One region of the Kitasatospora sp. NPDC059646 genome, then DNA from elsewhere that is predicted to be linked to it. Evidence: riboswitches for the same ligand, from Rfam matches in the RefSeq annotation. Region 1 holds a riboswitch; each other region holds the start of a gene.
What was found. Region 1 has a riboswitch for cobalamin ahead of cobN (cobaltochelatase subunit CobN). Riboswitches for the same ligand answer to the same signal wherever they lie in the genome.
Positions count from the first base shown of each region.

Region 2: it holds a riboswitch for cobalamin, as region 1 does, so the genes downstream of both, ACFV1L_RS33180 (HoxN/HupN/NixA family nickel/cobalt transporter) here and cobN (cobaltochelatase subunit CobN) in region 1, are expected to answer to the same signal.
Region 3: it holds a riboswitch for cobalamin, as region 1 does, so the genes downstream of both, ACFV1L_RS27605 (ribonucleoside-diphosphate reductase subunit alpha) here and cobN (cobaltochelatase subunit CobN) in region 1, are expected to answer to the same signal.
Region 4: it holds a riboswitch for cobalamin, as region 1 does, so the genes downstream of both, ACFV1L_RS12635 (cobalamin biosynthesis protein) here and cobN (cobaltochelatase subunit CobN) in region 1, are expected to answer to the same signal.

Region 1 is NZ_JBHWDS010000001.1:273,907-277,324, reverse strand. It holds gene cobN (cobaltochelatase subunit CobN) at 1-993, opposite strand, end outside; cobalamin riboswitch at 1,163-1,301, opposite strand; gene ACFV1L_RS01250 (hypothetical protein) at 1,484-2,845, shown strand; gene ACFV1L_RS01245 (precorrin-8X methylmutase) at 2,842-3,418, shown strand, end outside.
Region 2 is NZ_JBHWDS010000071.1:10,793-14,210, forward strand. It holds gene ACFV1L_RS33170 (Fpg/Nei family DNA glycosylase) at 201-1,007, shown strand; gene ACFV1L_RS33175 (DUF6445 family protein) at 1,092-1,784, shown strand; cobalamin riboswitch at 1,911-2,105, shown strand; gene ACFV1L_RS33180 (HoxN/HupN/NixA family nickel/cobalt transporter) at 2,103-3,242, shown strand; gene ACFV1L_RS33185 (EamA family transporter) at 3,283-3,418, opposite strand, start outside.
Region 3 is NZ_JBHWDS010000047.1:27,097-30,514, forward strand. It holds gene ACFV1L_RS27590 (histidine phosphatase family protein) at 1-347, shown strand, start outside; gene ACFV1L_RS27595 (helix-turn-helix domain-containing protein) at 352-1,326, opposite strand; gene ACFV1L_RS27600 (GNAT family N-acetyltransferase) at 1,596-2,108, shown strand; cobalamin riboswitch at 2,190-2,327, shown strand; gene ACFV1L_RS27605 (ribonucleoside-diphosphate reductase subunit alpha) at 2,498-3,418, shown strand, end outside.
Region 4 is NZ_JBHWDS010000014.1:73,675-77,092, forward strand. It holds gene ACFV1L_RS12630 (cobyric acid synthase) at 1-496, opposite strand, end outside; gene ACFV1L_RS12635 (cobalamin biosynthesis protein) at 927-1,865, opposite strand; cobalamin riboswitch at 1,897-2,044, opposite strand; gene ACFV1L_RS12640 (alpha/beta fold hydrolase) at 2,905-3,418, shown strand, end outside.

The sequences.
Region 1 (3,418 bases):
GAGCCGCCGCTCGGACGCCGGAGTGTGCCGCAGCCGGGCGTGCCGCACGGCGATCCCCGCCACCCGCGACGCCCGCTCCGCGTCCGCCGCGTACACCGTCAGCCCGTCCTCGTCGACCTCCTTGAACGAGAACGGCACCGTGATCAGCCGGCCGTCGAACTCCGGGACGGCGACCTGCGTCGCCGTGTCCAGCGGCGACAGCCCGTCGTCGCTGCCCTCCCACTGCGCCCGCGACCAGGTCAGGCACAGCGCCTGCAGGATCGGCCGGTCCAACGCCGCCAACGCCCCCGCGTCCCACGCCTCCTCGTCACCGCCGGCCTGCGCGTCGGCCGGCCGGGTGCCGCCCGCCGCCAGCACCGTCGTCACGATCGCGTCGGCCGCGCCCAGCTCCGCCAGCAACTCCGGCTCCGCGCCGCGCAACGAGGCGCAGAAGTACGCGCGGGCCTGCGCACCCCGGTCCTCGATCGCCCGGCAGAGCGTCTCCACGAACGCCGTGTTGCCGCTCATGTGGTGCGCCCGGTAGTACAGCACCGCGACGGACGGGCCCTCCGAGGTGCGGGCGGTGCGCTCCAGCGGACCCCAGGACGGGGCGGACGCCGGCGGCGCGAAACCGTGGCCGGTCAGCAGCACCGTGTCCGACAGGAACGCGCCCAGCTCCGCCAGGTTCGCCGGGCCGCCGTGCGCCAGGTACGCGTGCGCCTCCGCCGCGATGCCCGCCGGCACCGTCGACAGCTCCATCAGCTGCGCGTCCGGAGCCTGCTCACCCGTCAGCACGACCACCGGACGCGGCCCGGCGAGCAGCACGTCCAGCCCCTCCTGCCAGGCCCGCCGGCCGCCCAGCAGCCGCACGACCACCAGCTCGACGCCGTCCAGCAGTTCGGGCAGGTCCGCGGGGGCCAGGCGCGCCGGGTTGCCCCACCGGAACGGCACCGGGCCGTTCGACGCCCGGGCGCTCAGCAGGTCCGTGTCGGACGTGGACAGCAGCAGGATCATGCGAAAGCCCTCCCGGGCGTCTCGAACAGCGCGGACAACACGGCGATGGGCGCACAGGAACGATCGAGGACGCGGAACGGCCCGCCGGGAACGGAGCCCACGGGCACCCGCCGGAGAACGGGCATGCGGCAGCGCATGGCACGGACCTTCCTCGGGGTCCTCGCCCCGGGCAGTGGAGGACGGCCGGAGTTCCTGGCTCCCACGGCTCACTGAGCCGCGGTCACAGTGGCGGGACCGCACCGGATTCTCACCGGACTTCCTCCGCTGTGCCGTCGCTGGCAGCGGACACCCCGAGAGGTGCCCGCCAGCATCGTACGGGTTGATCGGCCGTCGGGGGAGTGTGACCTGCGCCGCCGACCCGAATTCGCCCCCGGCCCGCGAACGGCGCCGGCCGGCACCGGCCTGAGCTGCGCAATCGCACCCCCGCCCGGCCCCGCGCGGCGCGATCGGCACGGTGGCGCGAATCGCCGCCATGGGTATGCTCGCCGCCATGCCACCCACACCCGACGCCTCCGAGGCACCCTCCGTCGGGCCCGACCGAGGCCGCGCCGACGCCTGCCCCGGCGCGCTCCGCCTGCACCCCGCCGAAGACGGCCACCTCGCCCGACTCCGGCTCCCCGGCGGCCATCTGACGCGCCGTCAGATCCTTGTCCTGGCCGACGCGGCGGACGACCTCGGCGACGGCGAGGTCGAGATCACCTCCCGCGGCAACCTCCAGCTGCGCGGCCTGCGCGAGCACTGCGCCGCCGAACTCGCCGAACGGCTGCGCGCCGTCGACCTGTTGCCGTCCGACACCCACGAACGCGTCCGCAACATCGTCGCCTCCCCGCTGGCCGGCCTCGACGGACGCGGCCGGACCGACGTCGATCTACCCGGCTGGGTGAGGGAGTTGGACGCCGCGCTGTGCGCCGCGCCGTGGGCCGCCCGGCTCTCCGGCAAGTTCCTGTTCGCCCTCGACGACGGGCGCGGCGACACCGCCGCCCTCAACGCCGATGTGACCTTGATCGCAGTCGGCGGCGGGCGCGCCCTGCTGCGCCTCGGCCGCGCCCGCCGCGCCACCGCCGTCGACCACCCCGTGCCCGCCGCGCTCGACGCCGCCCGGCACTTCCTCGACCTGGCCGCCGGACGCGCCTGGCACCTGCGCGAAGTGCAGGACGAACTGCCGGAAGGGGACGTGCCGCTGCCGGGATTCGCCGGTGAGCGGCCCCCGCTGGGGGTCGTCCCCGGCGGCCCGGTGTCCGGTGACGCGGGGTCCGGTGGTGCGAGGGCGGCCGGCGCTGTAACGGCCGGTGCCGTCTCGGTCGGGCTGCGGTTCGGGCGGGCCGGCAGCGGCCAGTGGCGACTGCTCGCGGAGGCCCTCGGCCCGGACGGCGCACCGAGTGTGCGGCTCACCCCGTGGCGCGGCGCCGTGGTGCCCGGCGCCGGGCCCGAGTGGCTGCCGCGGCTCGCCGCCGCGGGCTTCCGGACCGAGTCCGGCGGCCCCTGGGAGGGCGTCACCGCCTGCACCGGGCAGCCGGGTTGCGGGAAAGCGCTTGCCGACGTCCGCGCGCAGGCGGCCCGTGCGATCGCCGCCGTCCCCGCCGAGGGCCTGCCCGTGCACTGGTCCGGCTGCGAACGCCGCTGCGGACACCCCGCCGGACGCTGGGTCGACGTGCTGGCCACCGCCACCGGGCACCGCATCACCGTCGAGGGCCCGGGCCGCGAGACCACCCGGGCCGACCCGGGCAGCACCGGCGCGCACGGGACGACCACCGTGCGGCCCACCACCCGCGCGTACGACACCACCAGCGAATACGAGACGGCCGAGGCAGTCGCCGAGGCGCGCAATGCCGAATGGCGGAGGACCACATGATCGACTACGAGAAGGACGGCGCAGCCATCTACCGCCAGTCCTTCGCCACCATCCGCGCCGAGGCCGACCTCGCCGCGCTGCCCGCCGACGTCGCCCAGGTCGCGGTCCGGATGATCCACGCCTGCGGCATGACCGACCTGGTCGAGGACCTGCTCTGGTCGCCGAACGTGGTCGCCGACGCCCGCCGCGCCCTGCACGCCGGCGCGCCCGTCCTGTGCGACGTCAACATGGTCGCCAGCGGGGTGACGCGCAAGCGGCTGCCCGCCGACAACGAGGTGATCTGCACCCTCACCGACCCGACGGTGCCCGAACTCGCCCGCGCCATGGGCACCACCCGCAGCGCCGCCGCCATGGAGCTCTGGCTGCCCCGCCTCGAAGGCGCCGTGGTCGCCGTCGGCAACGCCCCCACCTCGCTCTTCCGGCTGCTGGAGATGATCGAGGCCGGCGCGCCCCGACCTGCCGCCGTGATCGGCGTCCCCGTCGGCTTCATCGGCGCGGCCGAGTCCAAGCAGGCCCTGGCCGAACACCCGGCCGCACTGGAACACCTGGTGGTCCGGGGCCGCCGGGGCGGCA
Region 2 (3,418 bases), on a different contig from region 1:
TCTCCGCTGCGCGGGGCTTGGCTGCGCCTGTTTCTCGCTGCGCCGCCCTCGGCTGCGCGGGGCTTTCGACGGGTGGGGCTCGGGTGTGTCCGGGTTCCGTTCGACGGGGTCTTCCGCTGGTCGGCCGGTGCCGGAGACGTGTCGGTGCGGGCTGGGAGAATGGGGTGTGTCGGGTCGGATCGGACGAGGAGTTGACGCGGGTGCCCGAGGGGCATGTGGTGCATCGGTTGGCGGGGCTGAACGGGGAGCGGTTCGGGGGGCGGCCCGTGCGGGTCTCGTCGCCGCAGGGGCGCTTCGCGGAGGGGGCCGCGCTGCTGGACGGGCGGGTGCTGGAGGTCGCGGAGGCGCACGGGAAGCACCTGTTCCTGGGGTTCGGGGACGACTGGCTGCACGTGCACCTGGGGTTGTACGGCAAGTACGAGTTCGGGGTGGGGGAGGCCCCGGAGCCGGTCGGTCAGGTCCGGTTGCGGATGGCGAACGACGAGGGCTACGCCGATCTGCGGGGTCCGACGGCGTGCGAGGTGCTGACGCCGGGGGAGAAGGCGGCGCTGCACCGCCGGCTGGGGCCGGACCCGTTGCGGCCGGGCGAGGCCGGGGACGCCGCGTGGCAGCGGATCTCGCGGAGCGGGACGTCGGTGGCCGCGCTGCTGATGGATCAGAAGGTCCTGGCGGGTGTCGGCAACGTGTACCGCGCGGAGGTGCTGTTCCGGCTGGGGATCAGTCCGCACCGGGCCGGCCGGGACGTGAGCCGGGCGGAGTGGGACGCGATCTGGGCGGATCTGGTGGCGCTGATGCACGACGGCGTCGCGGCGGGGCGGATCGACACGGTCCGGCCGGAGCACACGCCGGAGGCGATGGGGCGGCCGCCGCGGGTGGACGACCACGGTGGCGAGGTGTACGTGTACCGGCGGCAGGACCAGCCCTGCCTGGTGTGCGAAACCCCGGTGCGCACGGAGGAGTTGGCGGCCCGGAACCTGTTCTGGTGTCCGCGCTGCCAGCAGTCCTGACGCTCCGTCACCACGGGAAGCCTTGACGCAAGGTTGACCGGGTCTTGGTCGAGGGTCCCGGAACGCGCTCCTATTGTCGGGTCCATGTCCGCACAACCGTTCCGGGGCTACCGCCCGGCCCCCGCCCTGCCGGTCCTGCCGTACCGCAAGCCCACCAAGGGGCGCGACTACTGGGTGCTGGACGACGTGCTTCCGGACCCGGACGCGGTGCGCGCCCGGCACCTGGCCCGGACCGACTGGGACGAGGGCTACCCGCACAAGCCGGAGTCGTGGCCCGGGCTGCGGGCGATGCCCGGCCTGGAGCCGGACGAGTTGGCGCACGTCGAGAAGCTGGTGCGGGAGACCGTGCAGGTGCCGCGGATCTGGGCGCTGGGCGAGGCCGAGGGCGGCACGTTCAACCACAACTGCGTGCAGGTGGTGGGGGCGGGGGAGTGCGAGCCGCGCCCGCACACCGATTCGCGGTCGCTGTGCCGGTACGCCGCCGTGCTGTACCTGAACCCGAACGTCCCCAAGCGGTGCGGGACCAGCTTCTACCGGCAGAGCCTGCCGGGCGGCCGGCTCGGCGGGAACACGGTGGTCGCCCCGCACAACAACCTGGTCGACGCGCTCGGTACCCGCTTCGTCCCGCCGGACTCGTTCACCGAGGACCTGGCCGTGCCGCACCGGTACAACCGGCTGCTGCTGTACACCGCGAACCTGATGCACACCGCCACCGAGTACTACGGCGCGACGCTGGAGGAGAAGCGGATGACCTGCGTCTTCTTCTGGATGGCCTGACGCAGCGTCAAGTAGCCCTGATGACAGCCGAATCGGGGCGGCAATCCGGGCCTGCGGCGAGGCCCGAGTGATCTTCGACACCCGGCGGCGCGTGCGCCCGCCCTTGCCGCTGTCCGGCCGCCGGTTCTACGGTGGTCGGGCCGTGGTGTTCGGGAAGCCGGTGCACTGTGCTCGTCACAGGAGTCCGGAGCGGCCCTCGCCACTGTGATCGGGGAGTCGTCGGCTCCCACCTCGTGCCACTGGCCCCGCGGCCGGGAAGGCCGGGCGCCGACGCCGAACACCCCGTCAGCCAGGAGACCGGCCACGGCATCTCACGAAGTGATCCACGAGGTGCTGGAGCGTGATGCGCGGATGACCGCGTCCGATTCGACCGTGCCCGGAAACGTTCCGGGCTCCCCCCTGCCGTCCTTCCGCTGGCGACGCGAGGACACCGTGCGCACCGCCGGCCTGATGGCGGTGATCCTGGCCCTGCACGTGGCCGCGTTCGGAACCCTGCTGTTCCTGGTGGTGCCGGAGAAGTACCAGGTCGGCACCCAGGTGTTCGGTGTGGGGCTGGGCGTCACCGCCTACACCCTGGGCATGCGCCATGCCTTCGACGCCGACCACATCGCGGTGATCGACAACACCACCCGCAAGCTGATGGCGGACGGCCGCCGTCCGGTCTCGGTGGGCTTCTGGTTCGCCCTCGGGCACTCCTCGATGGTGGTGGTGATGGCCGGGCTGGTGGCCGGCGGCGCCGCACTGGCGGGCACCCTGATGGACGAGGACTCGACGACCCATCAGGTGCTGGGCACCATCGGCACCACCGCGTCCGGTGCGTTCCTGTACCTGATCGCGGCGCTCAACCTGGTGGCGCTGCTGGGCATCCTGCGGGTGTTCCGGGCGATGCGGGCCGGGGAGTACGACGAGGCCGAGCTGGAGAAGCACCTGGACTCCCGGGGCTTCCTGGCCCGGATCCTGAGCCGGGCGACCCGTTCGATCACCCGGCCGGGCCAGATGTTCCCGGTGGGCATGGTGCTGGGCCTGGGCTTCGACACGGCCACCGAGGTCACCCTGATGGTGATGGCGGGCTCGGGCGCGGCGTCGGGCCTGCCCTGGTACGCGATCGTCTGCCTGCCGCTGCTGTTCGCCGCGGGGATGAGCCTGTTCGACACCCTGGACGGCACGTTCATGAACTTCGCCTACCAGTGGGCGTTCTCCAACCCGGTCCGCAAGGTGTACTACAACCTGACGATCACGGGGCTGTCGATCGCGGTGGCGTTCGTGATCGGCACCATCGAGCTGGTCGCCGTCCTGCACGACAAGCTCGGCCTGGACGACCCGGTCTCCGGCTGGATCGCCGGGCTCGGCCTGGACAACGTGGGCTTCGTGATCGTCGGCCTGTTCGTGGTGGTCTGGGCGGCGGCGATCGCCTACTGGCGGATCGCCCGCCGCTCCAAGGCGTTCGCCGGGGCCTGAGCCGGAACGGCGGCCGGTACCGGCGCGGCCCGACGCCGCGTCAACCGGCCGCCAGGATCAGCGTTCCGGCCACCGCCAGGCCGGCGCCGACCACCTGGATCCGCAGCAGCCGCTCCTTGAGCAGGCCGCGCGCCATCAGCGCCGTGACCACCGGGTAGAGCGACGCGAGGACGGCC
Region 3 (3,418 bases), on a different contig from region 1:
AGATGCTGACCAAGGCCGCCATCGAGCGCGACCACCCCGCCGAGGCGGAGCGCCGCCGGCGGATGGGCGAGCTGTACTACCGGCCGCCCGGCGGCGAGTCCTGGCTGGACGTGGCGCTGCGGGTGCGCGGCCTGCTGCGCGACCTGAACGACGAGGAGGCCGGCCGGCCGGTGCTGGTGGTCGCCCACGACTGCACGGTGCTGATGCTGCGCCACGTGCTGGACCGGCTGGGCGAGGACGAGCTGCTGGCGCTGCCGCCGGTGGCCAACTGCTCGACCAGCGTGTGGCGGGCCCGCGAGGGGCGGCTGCGGCCGTCGTCCTGGAACCAGACCGGGCACCTGTCCTGAGCCGTCAGGCGGGCTGCCGGTCGGCGGTCCGGGCGGGGCCGCCGAAGGCCCGCCGGTAGGCCTGCGGGGTGGTGCCGAGGCGGCGGCCGAAGTGGTGCCGCAGGGTGGCGGCGTTCCCGAAGCCGCAGCGGGCGGCGACCGCGTCCACGGTCTCGTCGGTGGACTCCAGCAGGCGCTGCGCGAACAGCACCCGCTGGCCGGTCAGCCAGCGGTGCGGGGTGGTGCCGGTCTCCTGCTGGAAGCGGCGGGCGAAAGTGCGCGGGGACATGTGGGCGAGCCGGGCGAGGTCGTCCACGCTGGTCTCCCGGTCGAGGTGGTGCCGCATCCACTCCAGCACCCCGGCCAGCGAGTCGCCGTCGCCCTCGGGCAGCGGGCGGTTGACGAACTGGGCCTGCCCGCCGTCGCGGTGCGGGGCGACCACCATCCGGCGAGCGATCGCCCGGGCCACCTCGGCGCCCTGCACCTTGCGCACCAGGTGCAGGCAGGCGTCGATGCCGGCGGCGGTGCCGGCCGAGGTGATCACCGGCTCGTCGTCCACGTACAGCACGTCGGGTTCGACGGTGGTCAGCGGGAAGCGCTCGGCCATCAGGTCGGCGTACTGCCAGTGGGTGGTGCTGCGGCGGCCGTCGAGCAGGCCGGCGGCGCCGAGCAGGAAGCTGCCGGAGCAGATCGACAGCAGGTGGGCGCCGCGGTCGTGGGCGGCCCGCAGGGCCTCGCACAGCGCGGCGGGGTACTCGTCGCGGATGCCGGTGGCGGTGGCGATCACCAGGTCGGCGTCGGCGAGCCGCTCGGGGCCGTACGGCACGTGGACGTCGAAGCCGGCGTGGGTGCGCATCGGTCCGGGCCGGTCGCCGACCAGGCCGAACTCGTAGACCGGCAGGCCCGCCTCGCTGCGGTCCAGGCCGAACACCTCGCAGGCCACACCCAGCTCGAAGGGGTGGATCTCCTCCAGCACGATCACCGCGACGTTCTTCAGCATCCGCCCAGCATGGCAGTGGCAGGATTTCGTGGCAATGCTGCGTTCCTGCCACTCGTGCCGGGCTGCCGCGGCGCGGACAGTGGAGCCATGACCACCGCGCTCGCCCTGCTGGGCCTCATCGGCAGCTTCGGACTCCTCGGCGTCCTGGTCGGCCGCGACCTGGACCGCAACGGCCGGCACGGCCGCGACGACCGGCACCGGCCGACCGGCTACCCCTTCGACCCCGACCTGGCCGACCCGCGCCGCCGCCGGTCCGGCACACTGGCCGAATGCCCTCCCCGACCGACCTCCGCCCGCTCGTCCGCCGCGCCCTCGACCGCGACCTCGCCGGAGCCGGGGAGGTCTCCGTCGAAGCCTTCGTCGGCGACGGCCACACCCGTCCCGACTCCGGCTACGTCGACCTCCTTCGGGACACCGCCCGGCGCAACCGGGAGGCCGAGCTGCTGGTCGCCGTCGGCGGCGCCGACGGGCCGGTGCTCGGCTGCGTGACCTTCGCGGTCGGCGGCACCCCGTGGGCGGACGTCGCGCTGCCGCACGAGGGCGAGATCCGGATGCTGGCGGTCGGCGCGGCGGCCCGCGGCCGCGGCGTCGGCCGGGCGCTGGTGTCCGCGGCGATCGCCCGGAGCCGGGAACTCGGACTGGCCGGAATGGCGTTCTCCACCCGGCCGACGATGACCGCGGCGCACCGGATCTACGATGCTCTCGGCTTCCTCCGCACCCCGGGACGGGACTGGACGGCGGCTCCCGGGGTGGACCTGATGGTCTACTCGATGCGGTTCTGAGGCGGTTCCGGCACGGTTTCCGTTGTCTACGCGCGGCACCGCCGACACGACACGCGCTACTACATCTGGGGCCGCAAGCTCCAGCCGCCACAACATGTATGCTCGACCTCGCTGTCGAGCAGGGGAACCCGGTGCGAGTCCGGGACTGCCCCGCAACGGTGAGCGGGCTGTAGCGACGCCCGCGCAGTCCGAGGACCTGCCGACGGTGTGCGACACGGCATCCCCGCAGACGCCATGCAGCACAGCTTTGCCGTCCGGCCTCGCGGGCGGGCCGGGGGTGGGTCTTTCGCGCGCCGATCGAGCGTTTCGGCGTGCCGTCCTCCCCTGCCGCACGCGCGCCACCGGACACCCCGAGCCACGTCCGCCGCCGCCACAGGAGAGAGTGCGCCTTGACCGTCGCCGCCTCAGTCACCCTGCCGTCCCAGGGATCCGCCGACGCCTTCACCGACCCCGGTGCGGCGCTGCTTCGGCTGCTCACCGACCGCAGCACCGACCTCCCCCAGGTGGACCCCGGCCACGTCGCCGCCGCCGCGCTGCGCGGCCGCCACGCCGGCTCGGACTTCGCCGAGCTGCGCGGGCTGGCCGTGGAGGCCGCCGCGTCGATGATCGCCGAGGACCCGCAGTACTCGAAGCTGGCCGCCCGCCTGCTGGCGATGGAGATCGCCGACGAGGCCGCCACCCAGGGCGTCACCTCGTTCTCCGCCTCGATCGCCGTCGGCCACGCCGAGGGCCTGATCGGCGACGCGACCGCCGAGCTGGTCGCCTCCCACGCCGCCCTCTTCGACTCGCTGATCGACGCCTCCGGCGACGACCGCTTCGAGTACTTCGGCCTGCGCACCGTGCAGTCCCGGTACCTGCTGCGGCACCCGATCACCCGCAAGGTCGTGGAGACCCCGCAGCACTTCCTGCTGCGCGTCGCCGCGGGCCTGGCGGTCGGCCGCACCGAGCAGTCGGTGCGCGAGGTCGCCGAGCTGTACCGGCTGATGAGCCGCCTGGAGTACCTGACCAGCTCCCCGACGCTGTTCAACTCCGGCACCCGGCACCCGCAGATGTCCTCCTGCTACCTGCTGGACTCGCCGCTGGACAACCTGGACTCGATCTACAACCGCTACGCGCAGATCGCCCGGCTGTCCAAGCACGCCGGCGGCATCGGCCTGTCCTACTCCCGGATCCGCTCCCGCGGCTCGCTGATCCGCGGCACCAACGGCAAGTCGAACGGCATCGTCCCGTTCCTGCGCACCCTGGACTCCTCCGTGGCGGCGGTCAACCAGGGCGGACGGCGCAAGGGCGCGGCCTGCGTGTACCTGGAG
Region 4 (3,418 bases), on a different contig from region 1:
TGTCCCCGACCACCACCACCGGCAGCCGCGCCGCCGACGCCAACCCCATGTTCGCGATGTCCCGGTCCCGCAGGTTGATCTCCGCCGGAGACCCCGCGCCCTCGCACACCACCACGTCGAACCGCGACCGCAAGTCCGCCAGACACTCCAACGACCGCTCCAGCAGCACCGGCTTCCGATCCCGGTAGTCCAGCGCCCCGACCTCCGCCACGGCCCGCCCCATCAGCACCACCTGACTCCGGCCGTCCGCCCCCGGCTTCAACAGCACCGGATTCATCGCCGCCTCCGGCTCCACCCCCGCCGCCTGCGCCTGCATCGCCTGCGCCCGCCCGATCTCCGCCCCATCGGCCGTCACGAACGAATTCAACGACATGTTCTGCGCCTTGAACGGCGCCACCCTCACCCCCTTCCGCAACAGCCACCGGCAGATCCCCGCCGTCACCACACTCTTCCCGGCATCCGAAGTCGTCCCGGCCACCAACAACGCCCCACTCACGGACGACCTCCTCCGAAGAACCGAGAAACAAGAACCCAACCGGCAGCCGCCAAGCCCCGCCACGACCGCCCCGAACCGCAAGCCCCGCCCACCTGCTCCGCGGCCGCCCGCCCCCGCGAGCACCAGGGGCGACTGCGCGAGGCGGAAGACCCAACCCCGAAACCCCGGCGCCGCACAGCCACTTGCACCTTCCGCCCGCCCGCGGCCATTGCGCCGCGCATGCCGAAGGCACCCGCCGCCTGTGCGGCCGCCCGCTCCCGCGAGCGCCAGGGGCGACTGCGCGAGGCAGAGGACCCAACACCGAAACCCCGGCACCGCACAGCCACTTGCACCTTCCGCCCGCCCGCGGCCGTCTCGCTGCGCGTCGCGGTGGCGAGCCCACCGAAGCAGCCCGTCGCCGGTCGCAGCGACAGGCCACCCTGCGTCGCGGTCACTTGCGCCACGCGGCGGCTGCGAACCGTGCGCCGGCGGTGGCGGCCAGGGCGAGGAGGCCGACGCGGCGGGAGAGTCGGCAGGCCCGCTCGATGTCGGGGACGGCCACGGGGGGTTGGCCCGCGCCGAGGACGGGCCGGTGTTCGACGCGGTCGCCGTAGCGGAGGGTGCCGCCCAGTTGGACGCCCAGCGCACCGGCGAAGGCCGCCTCGGCCTGGCCGGCGTTCGGGCTGGGATGGGCGGAGCCGTCCCGCCGCCAGACCCGCCAGGCCCGCGACGGGGAGTCGGACGCGGCGACCGTCAGCAGTGCGGTGAGCCGCGCGCCGGGCCACCCGGCGACGTCGTCCAGGCGGGCGGAGGCCCAGCCGAAGCGACGGTGGCGGGCGGACTTGTGCCCCACCATCGCGTCCAGCGTGTTCACCGCCCGGAACGCCAGCAGCCCGGGCGTGCCCGCGATGCCGCCCCACACCAGCGCGTTGACGACGGCGTCGGCGGTGTTCTCCGCGACGGACTCCACCACGGCCCGCGCGATCTGCTGCTCGTCCAGCCCGGACGGGTCGCGGCCGCACAGGTGGGGGAGGCGTTCCCGAGCGGCCGTCAGATCGCCGTCCGCCAGCGACCGTCCGATCGTCCGGGCCTCCCGGGAGAGCGACGTCCCGCCGAGGACGGTGAACGTCGCGCCGGCCGTCAGCGCCGCCGAGGCCAGGGGCGAACGCCGTACGGCCCGCGCGGCGAGCGCCGCACCGCCCGCGACGGCGCCGACCGCGATCGCGGTGTACGCCGCGCCCGCACCGCGGTGGTCGCGCCAGAGCCGGCGCTCCAGTCGGGTCGCGGCGGTGCCGAACAGGGCGACGGGGTGTCCGCGCCGGGGGTCGCCCAGTCGGGCGTCCGCGAGGTATCCCGCGACCGCGCCCACCAGGTACGGGGCAGCCCGCATGGCGTCGTGTCCTCACTCAGGGTCCGCGCCCTGGATCGACGGAACGAAGGCCAGAGTCTCCTGACTTCCGGTCACCCCTCGTGGGGTTCCCGGTCACAGTGGCGGGACCGCGCCGGACTCGCACCGGCTTCCTCTGTTTACCTCCGTTTGGCCCGAAGATCCCACCACGCCCACTTCCGGCCAGTCAACCGACGCGACGGAGCGTTTGGTCACACACCGTCGCCGCCCGACGGCCCACCCACTGGGACCGCACGAGGACGACCAGCTCGCCTCCGGCCGATCGACGATCATCCTCCGGCGGGGACGACAGCGCCGACATGCGGGCAGCGGGCGCGCAGCAGTGGAATGTCGCGGATGGCGTCAGGGGTGCACTGACGGCGCGCCAGCCCGGAGACGAAAGCTCCTGGTGATTCGAGCAGGCGGGCAGCGCGCCCCCCGGAACTGGCGGAATCGTTCGAGCATGCGGGCCGGCAATTCGGCGTCCGCGTCCGCCGGCACTTCTCCGGCCAGCCGGAGGAGGAAGACCTCCCGGTGACCGAACTGCCGAAGTCGCCGCACGCCCTCGGCGGACAGTCGGACACCGTTCTCCCCGGCCTCGACACCGTGCTGATCGACGGACTTGGAGAGCCTTCGGAAAGGGACTCGGGCATCGGCAGCGGCCGTCTCCGGACTGTCCCGAAACAGGGATTCGGGAACGGTCGCGCCCCGGGCGGCGATTCGTGTGCTGAATTCCCACTGCGCTGCGGATCCACCCCTCCTCCGGAATCGCCGGGCGAGGTCGGAGGCCCGTGCAGGATCGCCGTTCGGGCAACCTCCTCCGGGGCGTCGACCGACGGCGGTTCGTTGCCGTACAGGCGGACACTTCCGTCGCGCCGGTGGGCTTTCGTGCTGCTCCCACCCTTCGCAGCAGTGCGGAACCCGATCCGAAGGTCGCCGTCGGAGCACCGTATGGCCCAGCCGTGAAAGCGCGCCGATTCGCCGAGTGGCCCCGGGGCGGGTGCACTGGAGGTACTGGACCGTCAGCACTCGGGAGACCGCCATGCGTTGGGGAACCGCCGCCGTTGTCGCAGCAGCCGCCGCAGGGGCCGGAGCGGGGGCGTTCCTGCTGCTCGGCCGGAAGGTGTCGGACCGGGTGGTGCAGCCGTCCGCGGCCACGCCGCCGCAGGCGGTGACGGTGCACGAGCTGGGGCCGGGGCGGGTGACGCTGACGGCGACCGCGGACACCGTCCGCCGGGGGCACTACGCGCTGGAGTGGGACGGGGGCGGCCACGCGGTGGTGGGGGAGGTGCTCGGCAGGGGCGGCGGGCGGGTGACCAGGCGGCTGGAGCGGGCCGAGCACGGCACCCTCGCCGTGGGTACGGAGGTCCGGCTGACCCCGCGGGTGCTGATCGGGGATCCGCGCTCCGCTCTCGGTCTGGACTTCACGGACACCGCCGTCCCCGGCGACCTCGGGGCGTTCCCGGCCTGGCGGACGACGGGGATGCGCGGCACCTGTGTGGTGCTGGTCCACGGCGCGGCGGCGGACCGTTCGCAGGCGCTGCCGGTGCTGCCGC